DNA from 2 places in the Bacillus sp. M5A3_1b genome. Region 1 is predicted to be linked to the other one. Evidence: a T-box and tRNA genes for the amino acid it is inferred to sense, from the RefSeq annotation. Region 1 holds a T-box; the other holds one or more tRNA genes.
The links. The T-box of region 1 lies ahead of thrS (threonine--tRNA ligase). A T-box ahead of a tRNA ligase gene usually reads a tRNA of that ligase, here a tRNA-Thr.

Region 1 (10,432 bases):
AATCCAGATAATGCTCCAGACATTTCATAGCGGTGCATTGTTCCAAGTTCCGCAATACGGATTGGTAATTCACGGTAGCTGTGAATATCATTTTTATAAACCATCATGTGGTGAGGGCAGTTCATCGGACGAAGAACTAACTCTTCATTATCCATTTCCATTGATGGGAACATACCATCACGGTAGTGATTCCAGTGACCAGAAGTTTCATAAAGCTCTCTGCTTCCTAGTACTGGAGTGTATACGTGATCATAGCCTAAGCTTGCTTCTTTATCAACGATGTAACGCTCGATAATGCGGCGGATAGTTGCACCTTTTGGTAACCAAAGTGGTAAACCTTGTCCTACTTTTTGGCTATTAGTAAATAGTTTTAATTCTTTACCTAATTTACGGTGATCGCGCTCTTTCGCTTCTTCAAGCATACGTAAGTGCTCATCTAATTCTGCTTTCTTAACGAATGCAGTACCGTAAATACGTTGTAGCATTTTATTATTGCTATCGCCGCGCCAGTAAGCACCTGCAACGCTTAATAATTTAAATACTTTAATTTTCCCTGTAGATGGAAGGTGAACACCACGGCAAAGGTCGAAGAATTCGCCTTGCTCATAGATTGAAATAACTGCATCTTCTGGAAGATCGTTAATTAAATCTAATTTTAACTCATCGCCGATTTCTTCAAAGCGACGAAGTGCTTCTGCACGTGGCACTTCATGACGAACGATTTCTAAGTTCTCGTTCACAATTTTTTGCATTTCTTTTTCGATTTTCTTGAAGTCTTCAACTGTGATTGCTTCTTCCATATCAATATCGTAGTAGAAGCCATTTTCAATTACTGGACCAATGCCGAGCTCAAGCTTAGCATCTTTATATAAACGTTTTAACGCTTGTGCTAATAGGTGGGCTGTTGAATGGCGTAAAATGTATAAGCCATCTTCAGAATCTAATGTAATAATAGAAACTGCACCATCTTCTTCGATTGGTGTAACAAGATCGATCATCTCATCGTTTAATTTTCCAGCCACAGCTTTTTTCTTTAAGCCTGGGCTAATAGAAGCTGCGATTTCTTCAGTTGTTACGCCTTTTGGAAACTCCTTCACAGCTCCATCAGGGAAAGTAATTTTAACTACATCTGCCATCACTGGTCACTCCTCTTTTTTTCAAAATAAAAAACACTCATCCCGTAAAAAGGGACGAGTGTTGAATTCGTGGTTCCACCCTTGTTCCAATTAACATTATTGTTAATTGCTCAAGTTCAACATAACGGTGTTGTCCGTTAGCAATTACTAGAAAAAACCGTTCACTGCTAAAGTTTAGAGGTGGTAAGTAATAATCCCGTACTAGGAAGCTCACACCCTAAGGCTTCCCTCTCTGAAAATCGTAGAAAACTACTCATGTCCTCATCATGACATTTCAATATATTTCATTTATGTAGGTAATTATATGCTCAAAAACTTAGAAAATCAAGGGCGTTACCTTTATTTTTTAAATTTTTCACATTGCGCTCAAACTCATGTAATCCATGTAATTGGATCCGTTCTTGGAATACATTTCGCAAAGTAATAATCATATTATGGTCTTGTTCTTTCGTATATAAATAAATTTTTTTCGGCGAAATAGAAAGAAGTGGTGCAATTACTTTCGTATCAATATATACATCCTTTTGCTTTAATAATTCCTCGTCTATATATTGGACCAATTTCTCCTGTTTTAAACGTCTACCTTTATCATCATAGAAAATAAAACTTTCATCAAAAATAAGATGCACACAGGACAAACGTGATTTTCGGCTACGCACTTGTTGCCTTAGCGTCTCAATAAACATTTGATATTCTTGTTCCAACTTATACTCATCAATCGACAATTCAGCAAGCTTAGCTACCATTTCCCTATATGTACGAAGGCGAAAACGAACATATGATGAAAACGAGAACGAAAGCGGATCACAAAGCCAGTTATTTAAAGAAGATTTAATATATGATTCAAATGTGTGACGTGTTAATTCACGAGCAATCCCTTTTCTTCTTCCCTTTAGAATCTCTTGTGCCATATGCAATATTTGATGACACTCTTCCTCTTCTTCATAAAAAAACTTCTCTTTTAAGATTGTATAAATCCACTTATTTTGCTTTACATTCACAATGAAATATACCATTACCGGCAATAAAATCTTTTCAATATAATTCGATTCACATACTGGTATGTGAATCACCACTTTTTGTTCCTGTAAATACACACTCGTTTCCTTATATAACAGTTCCGCTCTTTTCAATAGTTGTCTATATACATGCATAGCATCATTTTTTTCTTCGAAGCAAATTTCAATCACTTTTGTCCCCCCTTTTATCCCTGCTCTAAAGGATTGTATCTATACGTTACAAATCCTATAAGAGTCCGTCCCGCGTGAAGTTCACTCTTAGTAGAATTACATTTCCTATCGTTAGAAAATCCACTCAATATGGCTTGCTAATTTTATATATATTAAGGGAGGGAGAAAAAAATGATACAAGCTACAATGAATTTTCTATAAGAAGTTTTTCGTTTTGCAATTCACCTATTCTGAGAAGTGTTCAAAACGAAAAAAAGAGCAAGCTTTTCAGCTTACTCTTTACTTATGACGTCGGTTTTTCCCGCCAATCGGAATCGGCTTCGCTAAATATTTAATTCGTTCCATAATACGTGCTGCTTTCATTTGTTCTGCTTCACCACGCTGTGTATACGTTAAATGATGTTCCAATTCCTTGAAATCAAAGTTAGACGTAAAGAACGTCGGTAAGTTTTCTAACATACGGAATTGCAAAATTGCACCAAGCACATCGTCACGCACAAAACTTGACATCGCTTCTGCTCCGATATCATCTAGCATTAAAACTTGTACGCGTTTCACCGCATCAATCTTTTCCCCAATCGAATTATCTTGAATCGAACTTTTAATTTCACGTAAAAATTCAGGGAAGTATACGAGCATCGAACTTATTTTCTTTTGAGCAAGTTCATTCGCCATTGCTCCTAACAAATACGTTTTCCCTACACCAAATTTACCGTACAAATATAAACCTTGTACTTTTTTACCAGGTTCATATGTACTTAAAAATTCATTAGCTGCACCAATTGCATCAATACGCGCATCTAAATCTGAAGGATCTAAGTTTTCCATCGTTGCCTGTAAAATGTCAGTTGGCATATATACACTTTGAACGAGTTTTTCATATTTCTTTCTCTCGTCATATGCTACTTTTCTAACGCAACGATCGTATTGAATATCAATCATCTTCCCTTGGATAACGAGCTTTGGCTCATATCCTTGCAGCATGTTTTTACACGAACCTAGATCCGGACAATCCGCACAACCTACACTTTGTCCAATATATTCGTATAACTTCACAAGGCTGCGCTCAATCATAGAAGTTGTTACTTCACCTTGATGTTCGTCTATAAATTCTTTCACACGCGGATGCGCCATTACTTCCGCCTTTAATACTTCATATCTATTTTTAAAATTTTTATTTTCCATTAACTTTGCAAATGAATTTTGAATATGCTCCATTTTCTCACCTCAAAGAGCGTTCATTCTCTTCTATTAATCACGCTTATATTTTTTTAACACTTCTTCTAGTCGTTTTCGTTCATCATCTAACGTACTTGCATCTTTTTTCTTACTTACATCTTTCTTCACTATTTCTTTCTCTTGTTCTTTCGGCTCTTCTTTCAGCCAATCTGGTACCATTTCTTTTCTTATCGTTTTCTTCGACGTACGGCCTTTTTTCTTCGTCTCAGCCCATTCTTGATATTGACGGTTTTCTTCTTTCGCTAACGCCATTGCTTCAGCTACTGTACCGACCTTTTTACGTGCCCAATGCCCAGCAATTTTCTCCACATACGTTTTCGCAAGCTTCATATCTGAGCGTAGCATAACGTAATAAATAAGTACATTCACAACACCTGGCGTTAATTTTTGATTGATCATTACATCTTCAACGATCTGTAAGTCAGCCTTTGTCGCCTCTGCACCACCAGAGATTTCTTTTAATAGTTGTTTTGGTGAGATTTCCTCTAACTGTTTTATTAACATCTCTTCTTGCGTAGAAGGCTCTTTTCCTTCCATCATACGTGCAGCGTGAGGTTGTACTCTTTCACTTAATACAGGTAACGCTTGACCGTTTTCGAACTGATACCAATCACGTGCTCCTTTTCTAAGCCTTTCGATATCAATTGTCTGCATCTCTGTCACCGTACCAAGAACGATATTTTGCATCGATAACACATCTACATCGTATACGTAAGCAAGTGTACTGACACATTCTCGCACTTGATCTGTAATCGCCTTTTTAGGGACAAGAGCGGACAAGCCATCTACAAATAAGGAGAAATCAAAGAAATCATTCCAAACTTTTGGAGCGTCTCCCTTCTCGTTACTTGGCATAGCTGTCGTTTTTGGAATACGAAGATCTTCTTGCGCATGCTCAAGCTGTCCTGGATTAAACGAACCAAACACATCATTGAAAGAACGCGTAACATTTTCATAAGAAGCAAAATCAAATTCTTCTTCTAAGAAATATTGCTTTACTTGATTATATTTTGTCCGACTCAATCGATTGTATAAAAAGATGCTTAACACAATATCATCAAAAAACTGCTTCGGAGATAAAGGTGGTTGCAATTCGTATATAAACATTCGAATATCTTTTTCTTTCTTAATATATACCTTCAAAAGCCCAATTGCTTCTAACTTTACTCGTTCCTCATATATTTCGGGAAGCTGCATCTGCATGGTCACCATAAGGGAATGATGTGTATTCTCTTTTCCAAACACACGATCTTGCTCTAACTCTCCCCATAGCGTCATGTACAAACTAAAAGCTCTACTACCTATTAACGGCTGATACAACATCGTTAACACTTTTCGGTCGTAATTATGCAGTAACCCTTTCGCACTTACTTTATAACGATCAATTGGCAATAGCTCCATCCATGACTGTTTTTCCATTCTTGCTTTTCCTTTCTCTCATCCAATCTATCCTCTACTTCATTCGTTCTATCTTCATTATATAATTGCTTAGCGAAAAAGAGCTATTAGCTTTCGCTTCTAGCTCTCTTATCTCATTACTTACGGTATGTAAAGAGAATAAAATACAACTTCTACTCTCTTTCTTTTTGCAGTATATCTTTTAATTCTTCAATAAATACATTTAAATCTTTAAATTGGCGATATACAGAAGCAAAACGCACGTAAGCAACATCATCAATATCACGCAGTTCTTCCATAACAATTTCACCAATCATATCACTTTTCACTTCTGATATACCTAAATTACGAAGTTCACGTTCCACACTTTGAGTTACTTCTTCTAATTGTCTTAAAGATACTGGTCTTTTTTCGCACGCTTTAATTAAGCCGCGCAAAATCTTTTCTTTATTAAACTCTTCTCGTGTGCCTTCTTTTTTTACAACGATAAGAGGTGACTCTTCTACTCTTTCAAATGTCGTAAAGCGACTTAAACAACTTTCACACTCTCTCCTTCTTCGAATAGAGCGCCCCTCGTCTACCGGACGCGAATCCAACACTCTTGTACCATTATGCGAACAGGATGGACAACGCAATATATTCACTCCTTTACACTATACTCTTTATTTTTTCTCTACTTACTTCATCTGACAATATATATACAATATTATATAACTCATTCTAACTCTCTTACCACTTTAAGTTTAAGCACATTATTTTATCATCTCGTTTTCAAAAATAAGATGGTAGATGGGGTGCTAACTTATTCGTAAGAGCCCAATTTATCTCACTAACGAGTACGTTATATTTTTCCTTTTTTATAAACTAAAAAAGAGGTGCATTATACACCTCTTTACATTTTAAATCAATTATGTTCTTTTTTAAAGAGCTTTTGTTTCTCTCTGCTTAATTTCGAAGCTACCAGTGCCTCGAGGAAGCTCGATGCTCTCACGCGTTTTCGCGTTTAAACCTTCTGCAATATATTCTGCAGCAACATTTGGATCAATACGATCCCCACAAGTATAAACATCAATACTTGCGTAACCGTGCTCCGGAAAGCTATGAATTGTTAAATGTGATTCCGAGATAATTACTACTCCACTTACACCTTGTGGTGCAAATTTATGGAAAGCAACCTCACGCACTTCAGCACCAGCTCTCAGTGCTGCATCCACAAATAATTGTTCAATATACGGCATGTCATTAAGCTTGTCGAAATCACAATCCCAAAGTTCAGCGATTACGTGACGACCCATCGTATCCATAGTATCCATTCTACAGTTCCCCCTTGTAAATTTATTCTAACTGTTCGAATTGAAAACTAATTTGCAATTTGGCTTGCTCCACTACCACGGGGGAAAGTTAGTCCAGAGAGGTCCTAACCCTTTAAGTAGTGACTACGTACCTCAGCTCTTAAGTTTACGAGTGTTAGTATACTTTGTTTATTTTCATTTTGCAACAACAGTTTTTTCGATTTTCTGTCATATTTTCCTCTTTACTTTTCCCTAAAAAAAATAAATGATTCACAAATACAGTAATCACAACGTTTCGTGGTATGTCCACTTTCAAAAATATACTCCTATAATTTTTTTCCTTTTCAGAAAAAAATAAAAAAAGAGGGCAAATATTCGCTTGCCCTCTCCCTTATTCACTTAAATATGTTGCACATTTTTTTGCTTCGCTAATTCGTCAACAACTAACGTTACAAGATCTACAACACGACGAGAGTAGCCCCACTCGTTATCATACCAAGCAAGTACTTTCACTTTACGATCACCCATTACCATTGTAGATAAACCATCAATAATAGCTGAGTGTGTATTTGTATTAAAGTCAATAGATACTAAAGGCTCTTCACTGAATTCTACAATACCTTTTAATGCACCGTTTGCAACAGTTTTGAATGCTTCATTAATAGCTTCAACTGTCACATCACGTTTTACATCTACTACTAAGTCAACAAGAGATACGTTTGGTGTTGGTACACGAAGTGCCATACCATGAAGTTTTCCGTTTAAGTGCGGAAGAACTTTTGCAAGCGCTTTCGCAGCGCCTGTCGTTGTCGGAATGATTGATTGTCCGCAAGCACGTGCTCTTCTTAAATCTTTATGTGGGTTATCAATATTTTTTTGGTCATTTGTATAAGCGTGAACAGTTGTCATTAAACCGTTTTCAATTCCAAACTGCTCATCTAACACCTTAACAACAGGCGCTAAACAGTTTGTTGTGCAAGATGCATTTGAAATAACAGTATGTTTTGTAATATCTAATTGGTCTTCGTTCACACCAACTACAATTGTTACATCTTCATTTTTACCAGGCGCTGTTAAAATAACTTTTTTCGCTCCAGCTTCAACATGTAGAATTGCTTTTTCTTTTGAATTAAATTTACCAGTTGCTTCAATTACAACTTCAACACCTAAATCTGTCCAAGGCAATTCCTTTGGATCGCGGTTGTTTAAAAGGCGAATCATTTTCCCATCAACTAATAAGTGATCTTCAAATGCTTCTACTGTTCCGTCAAACTTGCCGTGAACTGTATCATATTTAATTAAATGTGCTAACGTTTCAGATGGATAGCTTGCATTGATTGCTACAATTTCGAATGCGCTTTCTTTTATTGCCTGACGAAATACCATTCTCCCAATACGTCCAAATCCATTAATTGCCACACGAGTCATAATATGTTATCCCCCTTGAATGCGTTATACTATTTATCTCCAATCCCAATAATAGTATAACACAAAAAGGGGATATGTCACTAAGCATTTTCATTAATTTCACAATTTTTTAGTCAATAATGTTCCAATTCTTTAAAATCACCTGTAATTGTGTTTTCGTTCCCATAATTGTGCCATCATTATTTATCACTTCATCTGCATTTTTCACTTTTTCTTCTAACGGCATTTGAGATTGAATACGAACTGTTGCTTCTTCTTCTGAAAAATTATTTCGTTTCATTAAACGTTCTAATTGCGTATGTGGCTTAACCGCTACAACTAATACGCGGTCAACGAGACTTGTTAATTTGCTTTCAAATAAGAGAGGTATATCTAACACAACCGCTTGCATACCTTCCTTTATGTACCTTTCCTTTTGTGTATTCATTTCCTCACGAACTGCAGGATGAACGATTTTATTTAACTGCAATCGTTTTTCTTCATTATAGAAAACGACATTTCCTAATTTCGGGCGATCCAATTCTCCATCTTCTTGTAATACTTCCGTTCCAAACACTTCTACAATTTTGTTATATGCTGGTTTTCCTCGCTCTACAACTTCTCTTGCAATAATATCTGCATCAATAACTGGTATACTCAGTTCACGAAACATTTGAGACACTGTACTTTTTCCGCTTGCAATGCCTCCCGTTAATCCAATTACTACTGTCATCATAATCCGTTGCCATAAACTTATAAAAATCTATAAATTTTGTTTATTTCCCTGTTCTACGTGTCCGATTTTGCAGAAAGCTACTTTCGTTTGATCAAACACTCCGAGGGCGTAAATTCGGATACAACGAATCCTACATATTAGCCGTAACTTTTTTAGATATTAACTGGCTAATTCATACCGTGACAAATTGATAGCCGCATTTAAATCCCTATCCATTTCGTGACCACAAGTGCATTTGTATACACGGTCAGAAAGTTTTAGTTCTTTGTTGATGCTTCCACAATTGGAACACATTTTTGAAGAAGGATACCATGTATCAGCTTCTACAAATTCAATACCATATTTTTCACACTTGTATTGAATTTGTCTTTTGAACTCATATAAACACTGCTTCGCAATCGCTTTAGCTAGGTGTCTATTCTTCATCAGACCTTTCATATGCAACGTCTCCATCACAATACGAAATGGCTTGGTTTTCACAATTTCGCTCGTTGACTGATGAAGATGATTCTTTCTGATATTCGATAACCTTCTATGTAGTTGTCGTATCTCTTGTTCGATTTTTATAATGTTGCTCGTTTTGACAAAACGGTTTCCCTCCCTGTTCATTTCATATTTACGAGAAACTTGACGTTGCAACCTACGAAGGCGTTTCTCTGCCTTTCTTACCACCTTTGTTTTGTTGATATTTTTCTTTTTCTGACCATCAGAACAATATGCTAATTCTTTGATTCCAATATCTATTCCTAACGAAACAGCCGTTAACTTCTCTTTTGTAAACTCCTGTTCGATACTGACAGATAAATACCAATACTTACCGTCAAAGCTAACGCGTGGATTAGAGTACTTCACCTCTACAGGTAACTTTTCGGATGTTTTTACCCAACCAACTTTCTCAATCAAAACTTGTTTTTCTTTTACTTTTAACTTGATGTTATCGTTGTAGAAAGAGGGTTTTGATTTCCTTCTGCTTTTGAATCGTGGTTTATCAGCCAGCCCCTTAAAAAATCGTTTATATGCTTCACAAGCATCTTTGATTGCTTGTTTGGCTATATTATTCGAAACATCATACAACCAAGCATATTCTTCAGTCTGCTTCAATACAGTTAATTCTTTCCGTAAAAAACCGTCTGATATGAACTTTCCGCCATTCTTATAATTCTCCTCTTGCTTCGCCAGTGTCCAATTATAAGCCCATCTTGCCGTGCCAACAGATTTCCAAAGTTGCAATTCTTGTTCTTCATTTGGCTTGATTCTCACTTTCTTCGCAAGCATCACTTTCCAACAACTCCTTAACCATCTTCTTAGCTATATTTGCTCTTTTTCCTTGAAGATGGCAACTAGTTTACTCTGTCCTACCTGCCTTTTTTGCAAAATCACCAATTGAATATAATTTAAGATTTTTCACCCCATGAGGCTACTTTACCCTGACAATGGTTTTTTATCTATAAATATATACTTACCGTCCTCCCATCCTCATAATAAAAGGCGCGAAACTAATGTTCCACGCCCATACTTACATTTTCCAAATTCCAATAATAATGAGTAATACCCCAGGCAGGAATGTAAATTTTTGTAACCACTTCATATTTGATAAAACCGTTCCAAGTTTCATTCCAATAAATAAAAACAAAGAACTCATAACCGCAACTAATATCGCCATCATAGCGGGCGCATACCCTAATAAAGATGCACCAATTCCAGCACCGAACGAATCTATAGAAAGAGCGATACCAAGAAGTAACGCTTCTCCTGCAGAAATGGTGCCTGATTTATCAAAATCTGCAACAGTCGGTTTCCGTAAAATTTGAATCACTAGCCCGAGCGAAGCAATTTCTAATTTCCAAACCTTCTCCTCTTGCTTTGGTTCTTCTTTTTTCTCACTTCGAAAAAATTGATATAATACCCAAATTCCTATTCCAATAAGAACAAGCCCACCGATACGCGTTGCGATAACAGGTGAAAATATTTTCGCGATCATATGTCCAATTCCCATTGAAACAAGCATAACAGCCGCTGAACACATTCCGATAA
Region 2 (10,432 bases), 300 kb from region 1:
ATTATATTAAGGGGCTTTCTTATGTCATTAAAACAAAAAGTTGGAATGGGAGTTGTCACAGCAACGCTTGGCTTATCCCTTACATTCGGCGGTGTATTCGCCTATTTCAGTGATTCTGAAACATCTAGTAACTCATTTCAAGCTGGTACACTAGATCTTTCTATTAACCCAAGCGTAATTGTTAATGTGAAAGATTTAAAACCAGGTGATTTGATTGAAAGAAATTTCAAGCTTGAAAACAAAGGAACATTAGATATTGCAAAAGTAGCACTTGAAACATCCTATGAGGTTACAGATGCAAAGCAAAATAATGCTGGTGAAGATTTAGGTGATCACATCACCGTCAAATTTTTAGTGAATGATGGAAAGCCATCTAATCCAAACGATGATCATGAAATTTTGTGGGAAACAAAACTATCAGAATTAAAAACTATGAAACCGGAGGATGTAGCTACTTCTCTAGAACGTCATAACTTAATAGATGGTATTAAATCTGGTGAAACAGATTATTTACACGTTCTCTTCTCCTTTGAAGACAACGACCAAGATCAAAATAAATTCCAAGGTGATTCCCTGCAGCTAAACTGGACATTCCATGCAGAACAAACACCAGGCGTGGAGAAATAATTTTTAAAATATAAATTATCGGAGGCCTATATATGAAAAAGAAAAATCGTTTTGTTACCGGAATTGTAACGGCTGGTGTTCTATTTTCAACTACCCTTCCGTTCAATGTACTTGCTGAAAACCCTATTAACCAAATTGACTCTTCAAACGCCCAGTCTTTACTATCAAAACTTTCTAAAGAACAGCGCCAAGCATTACAAACGTTAGATGCCAATCCTGGTTTTACTATTTCCCCAGATATTAATACGAGTAGTTCCGAACCAGTAAATATCATTGTAGAATTTCAAACGGCTCCAGTAAAGATTAATGAATTAAAACAAAAAGAAAAAGGATTACAAGCTGCTCCTGAAAATATAAAAGCACGTATTGATCAAGAACATGAGGAATTCCAAAAAGGACTCAAACGTCTTTATCAATTCAGCTCATCAGTAAAATCAGGGAATTTCCAGTCTGTACAAATTAAACGTTCTTATAAGCATGCTATAAATGGGGTTGCTCTAACGTTACCTGCAAATACAGTGGAAGAATTGTTACGAATTGGCGTTGTAAAGCGTATTTGGAAAGATTACGAAGTGAAATTAAATTTACCGAAACAAGCAGAGCAGAAAGCACCTCAAAAACTAACAGATAGCATTCCACAAATTGGAGTCGATAAGTTACATAGCGAGGGCATTACTGGAAAAGGAATTAAAGTTGGTGTATTAGATACAGGTATTGATTACAATCATCCTGACTTAAAAGATGTTTATAAAGGATACCGTGCAAAAAATGGCGAGGACTCTAGCAAAATAGACCCAAACTCTGTAAAAGGTTGGGACTTTATTAATAACGATGCAGATCCGATGGAGACTACGTATGCAGAGTGGCAACAATCTGGTGCTCCTGAATTTGATGATCGTGGTTCTTCCTTCTACACTGCGCATGGTACTCACGTAGCAGGTATCGTTTCTGCGCAAAAGAAAAACAAATCAGATTCAGCTGTAAAAGGTGTTGCACCTGACATTGAACTGTATAACTATCGTGTACTCGGTCCTTACGGAAGCGGAGATAGTTCTGGTATTATCGCTGCAATTGATAAATCTATTTCTGACGGTATGAACGTCATTAACTTATCGTTAGGTGACGATAACAACAATCCGCTTGATCCAACGTCTATCGCTGTTAATAATGCGATGCTTTCTGGTGTTGTTACAGTCGTTGCTGCTGGGAACTCTGGTCCAAATCCAGCGACACTCGGATCACCAGGTGCTTCTCCATTTGCTATTACAGTTGGAGCAAGTGATAGCTCTATTTCCTTACCGAAATTATCAAGTCATGCTGGACAATTACAATTCCCTAACCTAATTTTATTCGGCAAAAACTTCACTGATAAAATAGAAGATTTCAAAGGACAATCCTTACCTATTGAATCTGTCGGAATCGGTACGCCTGACGAATTTAGTAAAAAAGATGTAAAAGGAAAAATTGCTCTCGTTGCACGTGGTACACTCTCATTTGATGAAAAAATCGCGAATGCGAAACAAGCTGGTGCAAAAGCAGTTATTATTTATAACAATGTGGACGGAGAAATCCCTTTCTACGTTGGCGAAAGCACAAAATACATTCCAGCATTCCGCCTAACGAAAGAAGATGGTGAAAAACTAAAAGCTCAAATCGAACAAGGTAATACATCCTTTACTTTCGATGAAATCAATTACATTCAAACAGAAGGCGATCATCTTGCAGACTTTAGCTCACGCGGCCCTGTTACATCAAATGATGATATTAAACCGGATATTACAGCACCTGGTGTTGCGGTACTTTCAACAGTACCTGAATATATTAACGACCCACAAGAGGGCGAAAACTACGATGTTTCCTATGAACGTATGCAAGGAACATCCATGGCATCTCCTCATATCGCTGGCGTTGCTGCTCTTATTTTACAAGAACATCCAGAATACTCTCCATTCGATGTAAAAGCATCTCTTATGAACACAGCTGATGATTTAAAAGAAAAGTATTCCGTATATGAAGTGGGAGCTGGACGAGTAGATGCTTATAACTCTGTTCATACGGAAACAAGTTTTAAAGTGTTAGATACGACAAAAACAATTGTAAATGATGAAGTGATTGAAGTACCTGAAGAAACTGGATCCATTGCATTCGGTAAGTACTATCAAAAAGACGGGGAATCTCTTGAACAAAAACGAAAAATTAAAGTTAAAAATCGCAATAAACAAGAGAAGAAAGAATTTAAAACAGAAATTTCTTATACACCAGCATCTTCTGCTATTAACGATGCTGCCGCAAACGGTGTAAAAGTTTCTACTGCTGAAACAATTACGATTGATGCCGGCAAATCAGATGAAATTGAAGCAAAAATTAATATTCCAGCTGGTGCAAAGCAAGGCCGATATGAAGGATACATCCATATTACAAACACGAAAAATAAAGAAGAAACGTATCAAATTCCGTTCTCTATTCGTGTATCAGAGCCTGGTATTGAAAATGCACTGTTATCAAGAAAAACAATCTCAACTGATACATCTACATTCAATCCATACCGTGAATCGTATTTGCACGGGGCATTCCAATTAAATAGCGAACTGGAGACGTTAGATCTTATCGTGAAAGATTCGAAAACAAATAAGGCTCTCGGCTTCATCGGAACGTTAAACACGAGTGGACTAAAAACGGACGTGTATTACTACTTAGATTCATTCTTTAACGGCAGAGTGTATCCTTTTACAAATGATCCTGCAAAACCAATTGGTGATGAGAAAATCGACTTACCAGAAGGTGATTACACAATTGAATTTGTTGGCTATGATAAAGCCGGAAAAGCACGTGTGAAAGGCGATTATGTCGTAATTGATAATACACCGCCAGAAGTGAAATTAACTGGATTACAGCCTGGTATTTATGAATTAAATGAAGAAAACTATACAGTAGAAGACGGTAAAAAAGCACTATGGATTAAAGGAAATGTATATGATTCTAACGTTGACTACTTAAAAGGAAAAGGATTTAACATTACGCAAGAAGCGAACGGTGTTATGTACTATGATTATTCTCCATACTTGCATAAGTTTTTGCCTATTAATGCAAATGGTGACTTTAAAGTTGGCATTACTCCTGAATCCTTTAAGGTGGAAGGCCCAATGAATACAGGCGTATATATTTTCGATTATGCAACTGCAGGTCCTGACTACCCGAGCGGTGTAAATAACTATTGGTTTATCCCGCAAGGCGCTCAATATGCAAAAGCTAGTTACGATAAAAAGGAATTATATAAAGATGATGAATTCACTGTGACGCTAAACGCCAAACATGTAAAACAATTTGTGTCTGGAGAATTTAACGTAGAATTCCTAGAGAAAAACTTCAAATTTGCAAATGCGAAATTGAATCCTGCTTTTGAAAAGCTCCTTTCCGAAAAAGGGGTAACAGCAAAAGTAAATGAACCGAAACTAGAAGAAGGTTCTGTTACAGTAGGCGGGGCTATTGATGATAAAAACTTCGGCGGATTAGATGGTGATTTCCCGTTCATTGATGTAACTTTCAAAGTAGAAAATGATGAATTTTATGAAGCAAATGCTCAATTAGATTTAGCAGTGTTTGCTTACTGGAAACAAGGTGAATCAGAGCCAAATAGAATGCGTGTCCTTCAAGATCAAACATTCTCAGTTATGTCTTTAAACTCAAAAGTAGAAGGAAATATTAAACCTGGTGCATTCTTAAATGAACGTGGATATTTAGATGAGAAATTCGATTATACAAAGCTTGGTGTAAAAGTATATGCAACGGATTCTTACCGTCATAAGTTTGAAGGCTCACTTGATAAATACGGTTACTTTAAACTAAATGGACTTCCTGTTAATAAACGTGATTATAACTTATACGTGGAGGTTCCAGGGCATTTAACAAGCCGACTAACAACGAAATTAGGTACTGAAAAAGATGGTAAGCTGCTTGGCCAATATTATTATGCACGACCTGATGAAAATCTTGCCGGTGATGTAAATGGAGATAAAGTAATTGATATAAAAGATGCTGAAATTATCGCTAGCAACTATGGTAAAAAAGGACTATCTGTAAAAGACGGCGACCTTAACAAAGATGGCATTGTCGACGAAAAAGATATTCGTTTCGTTGAAAAGAACTTCTTGAAAAAAGGACCGGATGCATCTAAATCACAAATACCTGTTGAAAAATCAAAAAGCGGTACACTGGCAGATATTTTAAAGAAATTAGGATTAACACCTAAAAAATGATAAAGTGAAACTTTAATCAGTGGGGGGTGTTCATCCCCCACTGATTATTAGCCCTCACCAATCGGGCTTTTACGAGCAGTTGATCACCAAACTAACTTCGTTGCTTTCGCTGCATTTTGAGGTGGGGATCTTACTGCCCGGCAAATAGCGGGATAATAAAGAGCACTCTATATAAAGTAGAGTGCTCTTTTCTATAAACGACCCTTATCCAGCAAAAGGGGTATATTGGGGATATACAAGGGAAACCGGAAAAGGAATTTATATTAAATTATATAAAAACTCAGAGGTAGGAAGCAGTTTCCCGCCTCTGAATTATTTAGCAATTATTATAGTACTGGTGCCATTGTTTCTTTTAATACTTTTACAGAATGAGCGAATTTCGCTTTTTCTTCTTCATTTAGCTCAAGTTCTACGATTTCACGTACACCTTCGCGGTTAATAACAGCTGGAACACCTACGAAAGCATCTTTCTCACCATATTGACCTTCAAGGTATGCCGATACAGTTAATACGCTGTTCTCGTTGCTTAAGATTGCTTTAGTTACACGAAGTAGTGACATACCGATTCCGTAGTAAGTTGCACCTTTACGTTCGATGATATGATAAGCTGCATCGCGTACATTTTCGAAGATTTTATCTAAGTCTTCTTGTTTGTACTGCTCGTTGTTAGCTAAGATTGTTTCTAACTTTTGTACACCTACAGTAGCGTGGCTCCATACTGGAAGTTCAGTGTCACCGTGCTCACCAACGATGTAAGCATGAACGTTACGTGGATCTACATCTAAGTAGTCACCTAACATGTAACGGAAACGAGCAGAGTCTAAAGTAGTACCAGAACCGATTACACGCTCTTTTGGTAAACCAGATTCTTTCCAAGTTACGTAAGTTAAAATATCAACTGGGTTTGTAGCGATTAAGAAAATTCCATCGAACCCGCTATCCATAATGCCGCGCACGATTTGTTTAAAGATCTTTGTATTTTTCTCAACTAAGTCTAAACGAGTTTCACCTGGCTTTTGTGGTAATCCAGCAGTGATAACAACTAGATCTGCATCTTTACAATCTGCATAGCTACCGCTCCAAACTTTTGTTGGTGATGGAGAGAATGGTACCGCATGGCTTAAGTCCATTGCTTCCCCTTCTGCTTTTGCTTCATTAACATCTACTAATACGAATTCTTCAGCTACACCTTGGTTGATCATTGAGTAAGCGTAACTACAACCTACAGCTCCTGTTCCTACTAATACTACACGATTGATACCTTTTTTCATGGTAATTTCCCCTCTCTATTGTTCACATCTATTTTTTTATGATTGTTTAAGTAATTAATTAAAATACTAATTTAATGTTGTTTAACTTCTTTACATTCATATTGTAGCACGTATAATTGTGAATTACTTCACAAATTATGACCTATTTGTGAACTTTTTCACATAGAGTGTAAAGTTATTGGAATAGGTGTGGAATCCATACCAAATTAGGTGTTTTCTTTAGATTGTGAAAGGGTTCTTCTTGTGGTTTTTGTCGGTAAGTGAAATTATACCGGCGATTTTTAGAATATATCGATCGTAACTCCAAATATATCAGCGATTTTTAGAATATATCGACCGTAACTCAAATTATATCAGCGATTTTTGCAATATATCGACTTACCGACAAAACTCGACAATAATAACAGCATTAAAAACGCCATCCTTTCTGTATATTTCTACAAAAGAATAGCGTTTTTTGATTATACGGATACAAATTTATCTTAGCTGGACAGCGATGTTTTTTCCATACACGTCAAATTAACATACCGTCACTTATTAACAGTCAATAAACATGTGAACCTAGCAAAGCTCTTTAATTATTGTAGCAACACAGTCGTTTTTAAATCTTCAGCACCTCCATTTTTTAATGTATCATTTAGACCATTAAGATACGCGGGCTCAATTGTTAAGGATTTTGGAGGATTATCCATCGGCGGAAGAGCTAAAACAATATGGTGTCCATATAGTCCCGTACTACCAACTTGCAAGCTGACTCCTTCGTAGATTTTTCCTTTATCATCAGTAACTGTATAATCAAGTGCTGGCCAGCTATCATTAACTTCCATTTCTTTTGGATAATCAAAGGTCAAATCAATCCTCGTTGAAAGTGAAGAAAAGGTTACTTGATTTACTGTTAATGCATATAAATTATCTTTCGTTAATGTTTTTATATTAGGAGTGAATTTATGAATCTCACCTTCAACTTTTGTGAGAGGAAATGCTACGTTCCATGTTCCTGTTTTTCCAAATAAATCTTCCCCATGGACGGAAACATCAATTTTATCACCAAATTCACCGTAATTAGCCAGAGTAAATTCATGCTGCTCGATAATGGTGTTTCCTTCTTTTGATTTCTGTGAAGTAGAACCAATTGCAGATCTGACTTCTTTCCCATTAATGGTTACATAACTAAGTCCAGCTTTCTCTTCATTGGTATTTGAAATAGTATTTTCTCCTTTGTATTCAACTGTGATCACTAAACGTCCACCATCGTAAACAGCTTCTTTCACATTCATCGTTAAACCACTATGGTTATCTTGTCTTTCAATTGATGTAGCAAGCTCATCCTTTTCAATTTTATCAGAAGCAATATCATTAAATTGCGCATAAATGGGGCCTATAACTGGAACACTCGATAATGTCTTTGCCATAGTAGGAGAAATGAATCCAAAACCTAAGAGAGAAACACATATTCCACAAGCAACAAGACTAGAATACTTGATTGTTTTGGTTCTACGGTATTGATTTTTCTTAGCTTGAAGAATGGCTGTTTTTTCTCTTTGAATTAACCTGTCTTCTGGTATAGGAATATCATTGATATGGTGATTAAATTCTTCTTTATTCATAACTATATCCCTCCTTTAAAATGGGGCGTAAAGCTTGCTTTGCTCGATGTAATTGAGATTTTACCGTTCCTTCTGGAGAATTAAGAACCTCAGCAATTTCCTTAATAGATAAATCGTGATAATACCTTAATACAATAATAGTTTTGTAAGTAGGATCTAAGAAATTAAATGCCTCGATTAAATCCAACGATTGCTCTAATTTATTCATGCTCTCTTCTGCACATAAATTAGAAAACATTTCATCATTCGCAACAAGTTGTCTAGAGGATTTTCTTACAAAATCAATGGATTTAAAAACAAGAATTTTAGTAATCCAACTTTGAAATTTCTCCGGCTTTTTTAACTTTCTCAATGAAAGATATGCTTCATAAATTGTTTCTTGGTATATATCCAGTGCATCTTGTTCATTTCTTACATAAGAATAAGCTGTTCGATATAGTTTTGGGCGAACAAAAGTAATAAGTTGTTCAAATGCTTGATCATTTCCTCTTGTCGCTTGTTTTACTAGATAGGCTATGTCCATTTTTATTTCTTCCTCCCTTTACTAATATAGTCGAATGAGAGAATAAAAAGGTTGCAAAAATAAGTGTATATATATCTCCTACAACTTATTGCAATGATTACTATCAAGCACTAATGCCACAAAAAATCCATAAAAAAAGCAGACTATCCAAAGTCCGCTTTTACAAAACAAAAAAGAGATAGCAGATTATGCTATCTCTTTTAGTATGACCCGTACGGGATTCGAACCCGTGTTACCGCCGTGAAAGGGCGGTGTCTTAACCACTTGACCAACGGGCCAATTCTGGCAGAGAAGAAGGGATTCGAACCCTCGCACCGCGTTCGCGATCTACTCCCTTAGCAGGGGAGCCCCTTGAGCCACTTGGGTACTTCTCTATAATATGGCTCCGCAGGTAGGACTCGAACCTACGACCGATCGGTTAACAGCCGATAGCTCTACCACTGAGCTACTGCGGAATAATTATGGTGGGCCTAAATGGACTCGAACCATCGACCTCACGCTTATCAGGCGTGCGCTCTAACCAGCTGAGCTATAGGCCCATAATTGAAAAGCGGGTGAAGAGAATCGAACTCTCGACCAGAGCTTGGAAGGCTCTTGTTTTACCACTAAACTACACCCGCATTAAATTGTAAATGGTGAGCCATGAAGGATTCGAACCTTCGACCCTCTGATTAAAAGTCAGATGCTCTACCAACTGAGCTAATGGCTCATTTTGAAAGTGGTGCCGACTAGAGGACTTGAACCCCCAACCTACTGATTACAAGTCAGTTGCTCTACCAGTTGAGCTAAGTCGGCTTGCGACTTCAAAATGGTGGCTCGGGACGGAATCGAACCGCCGACACGAGGATTTTCAGTCCTCTGCTCTACCGACTGAGCTACCGAGCCTTTATGTAAAAAAATGGCGGTCCCGACCGGGGTCGAACCGGCGATCTCCTGCGTGACAGGCAGGCATGTTAACCACTACACCACGGGACCATTTGGTTGCGGGGACAGGATTTGAACCTGCGACCTTCGGGTTATGAGCCCGACGAGCTACCGTGCTGCTCCACCCCGCGATGATAAAATATTTAATTTAGAAAAAATGGAGGAGGTAGAGGGATTCGAACCCCCGCGCGACTCTCGCCGCCTGTCGGTTTTCAAGACCGATCCCTTCAGCCGAACTTGGGTATACCTCCGAGATATAAAGCTTTAGTGGTGGACCTTGTAGGACTCGAACCTACGACCGGACGGTTATGAGCCGTCTGCTCTAACCAGCTGAGCTAAAGGTCCTTTATGGTAGCGGCGGAGGGGATCGAACCCCCGACCTCACGGGTATGAACCGTACGCTCTAGCCAGCTGAGCTACACCGCCATAAAATATATTAAAATAAGTGGAGCCTAGCGGGATCGAACCGCTGACCTCCTGCGTGCAAGGCAGGCGCTCTCCCAGCTGAGCTAAGGCCCCGTGTTTTTGGAAAATCGGGAAGACAGGATTTGAACCTGCGACCCCCTGGTCCCAAACCAGGTGCTCTACCAAGCTGAGCCACTTCCCGTTAATAAAAGCGCGCCCGAGAGGAGTCGAACCCCTAACCTCTTGATCCGTAGTCAAACGCTCTATCCAATTGAGCTACGGGCGCATATGGTGCCGAGGGCGGGGGTCGAACCCGCACGGTGGTCACCCACCGCAGGATTTTAAGTCCTGTGCGTCTGCCTGTTCCGCCACCCCGGCATGTCATATTGAAAATTGGAGCGGAAGACGGGATTCGAACCCGCGACCCCAACCTTGGCAAGGTTGTATTCTACCACTGAACTACTTCCGCAAGACATGTATGAGTTATTTTATTAAAAGTGCGGGTGAAGGGAGTCGAACCCCCACGCCAAAGGCGCTAGATCCTAAGTCTAGTGCGTCTGCCAGTTCCGCCACACCCGCATATTAATTTTTAAAGAAAAATGGGGCGACTGATGGGAATCGAACCCACGAATGCCGGAGCCACAATCCGGTGCGTTAACCACTTCGCCACAACCGCCATGATTTTCTGGTGCCGACTAGAGGACTTGAACCCCCAACCTACTGATTACAAGTCAGTTGCTCTACCAATTGAGCTAAGTCGGCTAAATGGTGGAGGATGACGGGATCGAACCGCCGACCCCCTGCTTGTAAGGCAGGTGC

Region 2: it has a tRNA-Thr gene. The T-box ahead of thrS (threonine--tRNA ligase) is inferred to sense a tRNA for this amino acid. The anticodon was not compared.

Annotation. Positions count from the first base shown of each region.
Region 1 covers NZ_JBKEZY010000001.1:835,963-846,394, forward strand. Annotated here, with positions in the region: gene thrS (threonine--tRNA ligase) at 1-1,136, opposite strand, end outside; T-box leader at 1,184-1,413, opposite strand; gene ytxC (putative sporulation protein YtxC) at 1,445-2,326, opposite strand; gene dnaI (primosomal protein DnaI) at 2,606-3,544, opposite strand; gene ACLBWW_RS04420 (replication initiation and membrane attachment family protein) at 3,578-4,984, opposite strand; gene nrdR (transcriptional regulator NrdR) at 5,137-5,598, opposite strand; gene speD (adenosylmethionine decarboxylase) at 5,884-6,267, opposite strand; gene ACLBWW_RS04435 (glyceraldehyde-3-phosphate dehydrogenase) at 6,655-7,683, opposite strand; gene coaE (dephospho-CoA kinase) at 7,793-8,395, opposite strand; gene ACLBWW_RS04445 (RNA-guided endonuclease InsQ/TnpB family protein) at 8,558-9,676, opposite strand; partial or broken gene ACLBWW_RS04450 (IS607 family transposase) at 9,639-9,740, opposite strand; gene ytaF (sporulation membrane protein YtaF) at 9,915-10,432, opposite strand, start outside.
Region 2 covers NZ_JBKEZY010000001.1:1,131,929-1,142,360, forward strand. Annotated here, with positions in the region: gene ACLBWW_RS06025 (CalY family protein) at 22-627, shown strand; gene ACLBWW_RS06030 (S8 family serine peptidase) at 660-4,883, shown strand; gene ACLBWW_RS06035 (L-lactate dehydrogenase) at 5,210-6,154, opposite strand; gene ACLBWW_RS06040 (DUF4179 domain-containing protein) at 6,733-7,761, opposite strand; gene ACLBWW_RS06045 (sigma-70 family RNA polymerase sigma factor) at 7,754-8,284, opposite strand; tRNA gene ACLBWW_RS06050 (tRNA-Glu) at 8,491-8,562, opposite strand; tRNA gene ACLBWW_RS06055 (tRNA-Ser) at 8,568-8,658, opposite strand; tRNA gene ACLBWW_RS06060 (tRNA-Asn) at 8,665-8,739, opposite strand; tRNA gene ACLBWW_RS06065 (tRNA-Ile) at 8,747-8,823, opposite strand; tRNA gene ACLBWW_RS06070 (tRNA-Gly) at 8,834-8,904, opposite strand; tRNA gene ACLBWW_RS06075 (tRNA-Lys) at 8,918-8,993, opposite strand; tRNA gene ACLBWW_RS06080 (tRNA-Thr) at 9,004-9,079, opposite strand; tRNA gene ACLBWW_RS06085 (tRNA-Phe) at 9,094-9,169, opposite strand; tRNA gene ACLBWW_RS06090 (tRNA-Asp) at 9,184-9,259, opposite strand; tRNA gene ACLBWW_RS06095 (tRNA-Met) at 9,263-9,339, opposite strand; tRNA gene ACLBWW_RS06100 (tRNA-Ser) at 9,367-9,459, opposite strand; tRNA gene ACLBWW_RS06105 (tRNA-Ile) at 9,477-9,553, opposite strand; tRNA gene ACLBWW_RS06110 (tRNA-Met) at 9,558-9,634, opposite strand; tRNA gene ACLBWW_RS06115 (tRNA-Ala) at 9,655-9,727, opposite strand; tRNA gene ACLBWW_RS06120 (tRNA-Pro) at 9,742-9,815, opposite strand; tRNA gene ACLBWW_RS06125 (tRNA-Arg) at 9,826-9,899, opposite strand; tRNA gene ACLBWW_RS06130 (tRNA-Leu) at 9,903-9,991, opposite strand; tRNA gene ACLBWW_RS06135 (tRNA-Gly) at 10,008-10,082, opposite strand; tRNA gene ACLBWW_RS06140 (tRNA-Leu) at 10,112-10,192, opposite strand; tRNA gene ACLBWW_RS06145 (tRNA-His) at 10,214-10,289, opposite strand; tRNA gene ACLBWW_RS06150 (tRNA-Thr) at 10,300-10,375, opposite strand; tRNA gene ACLBWW_RS06155 (tRNA-Val) at 10,380-10,432, opposite strand, start outside.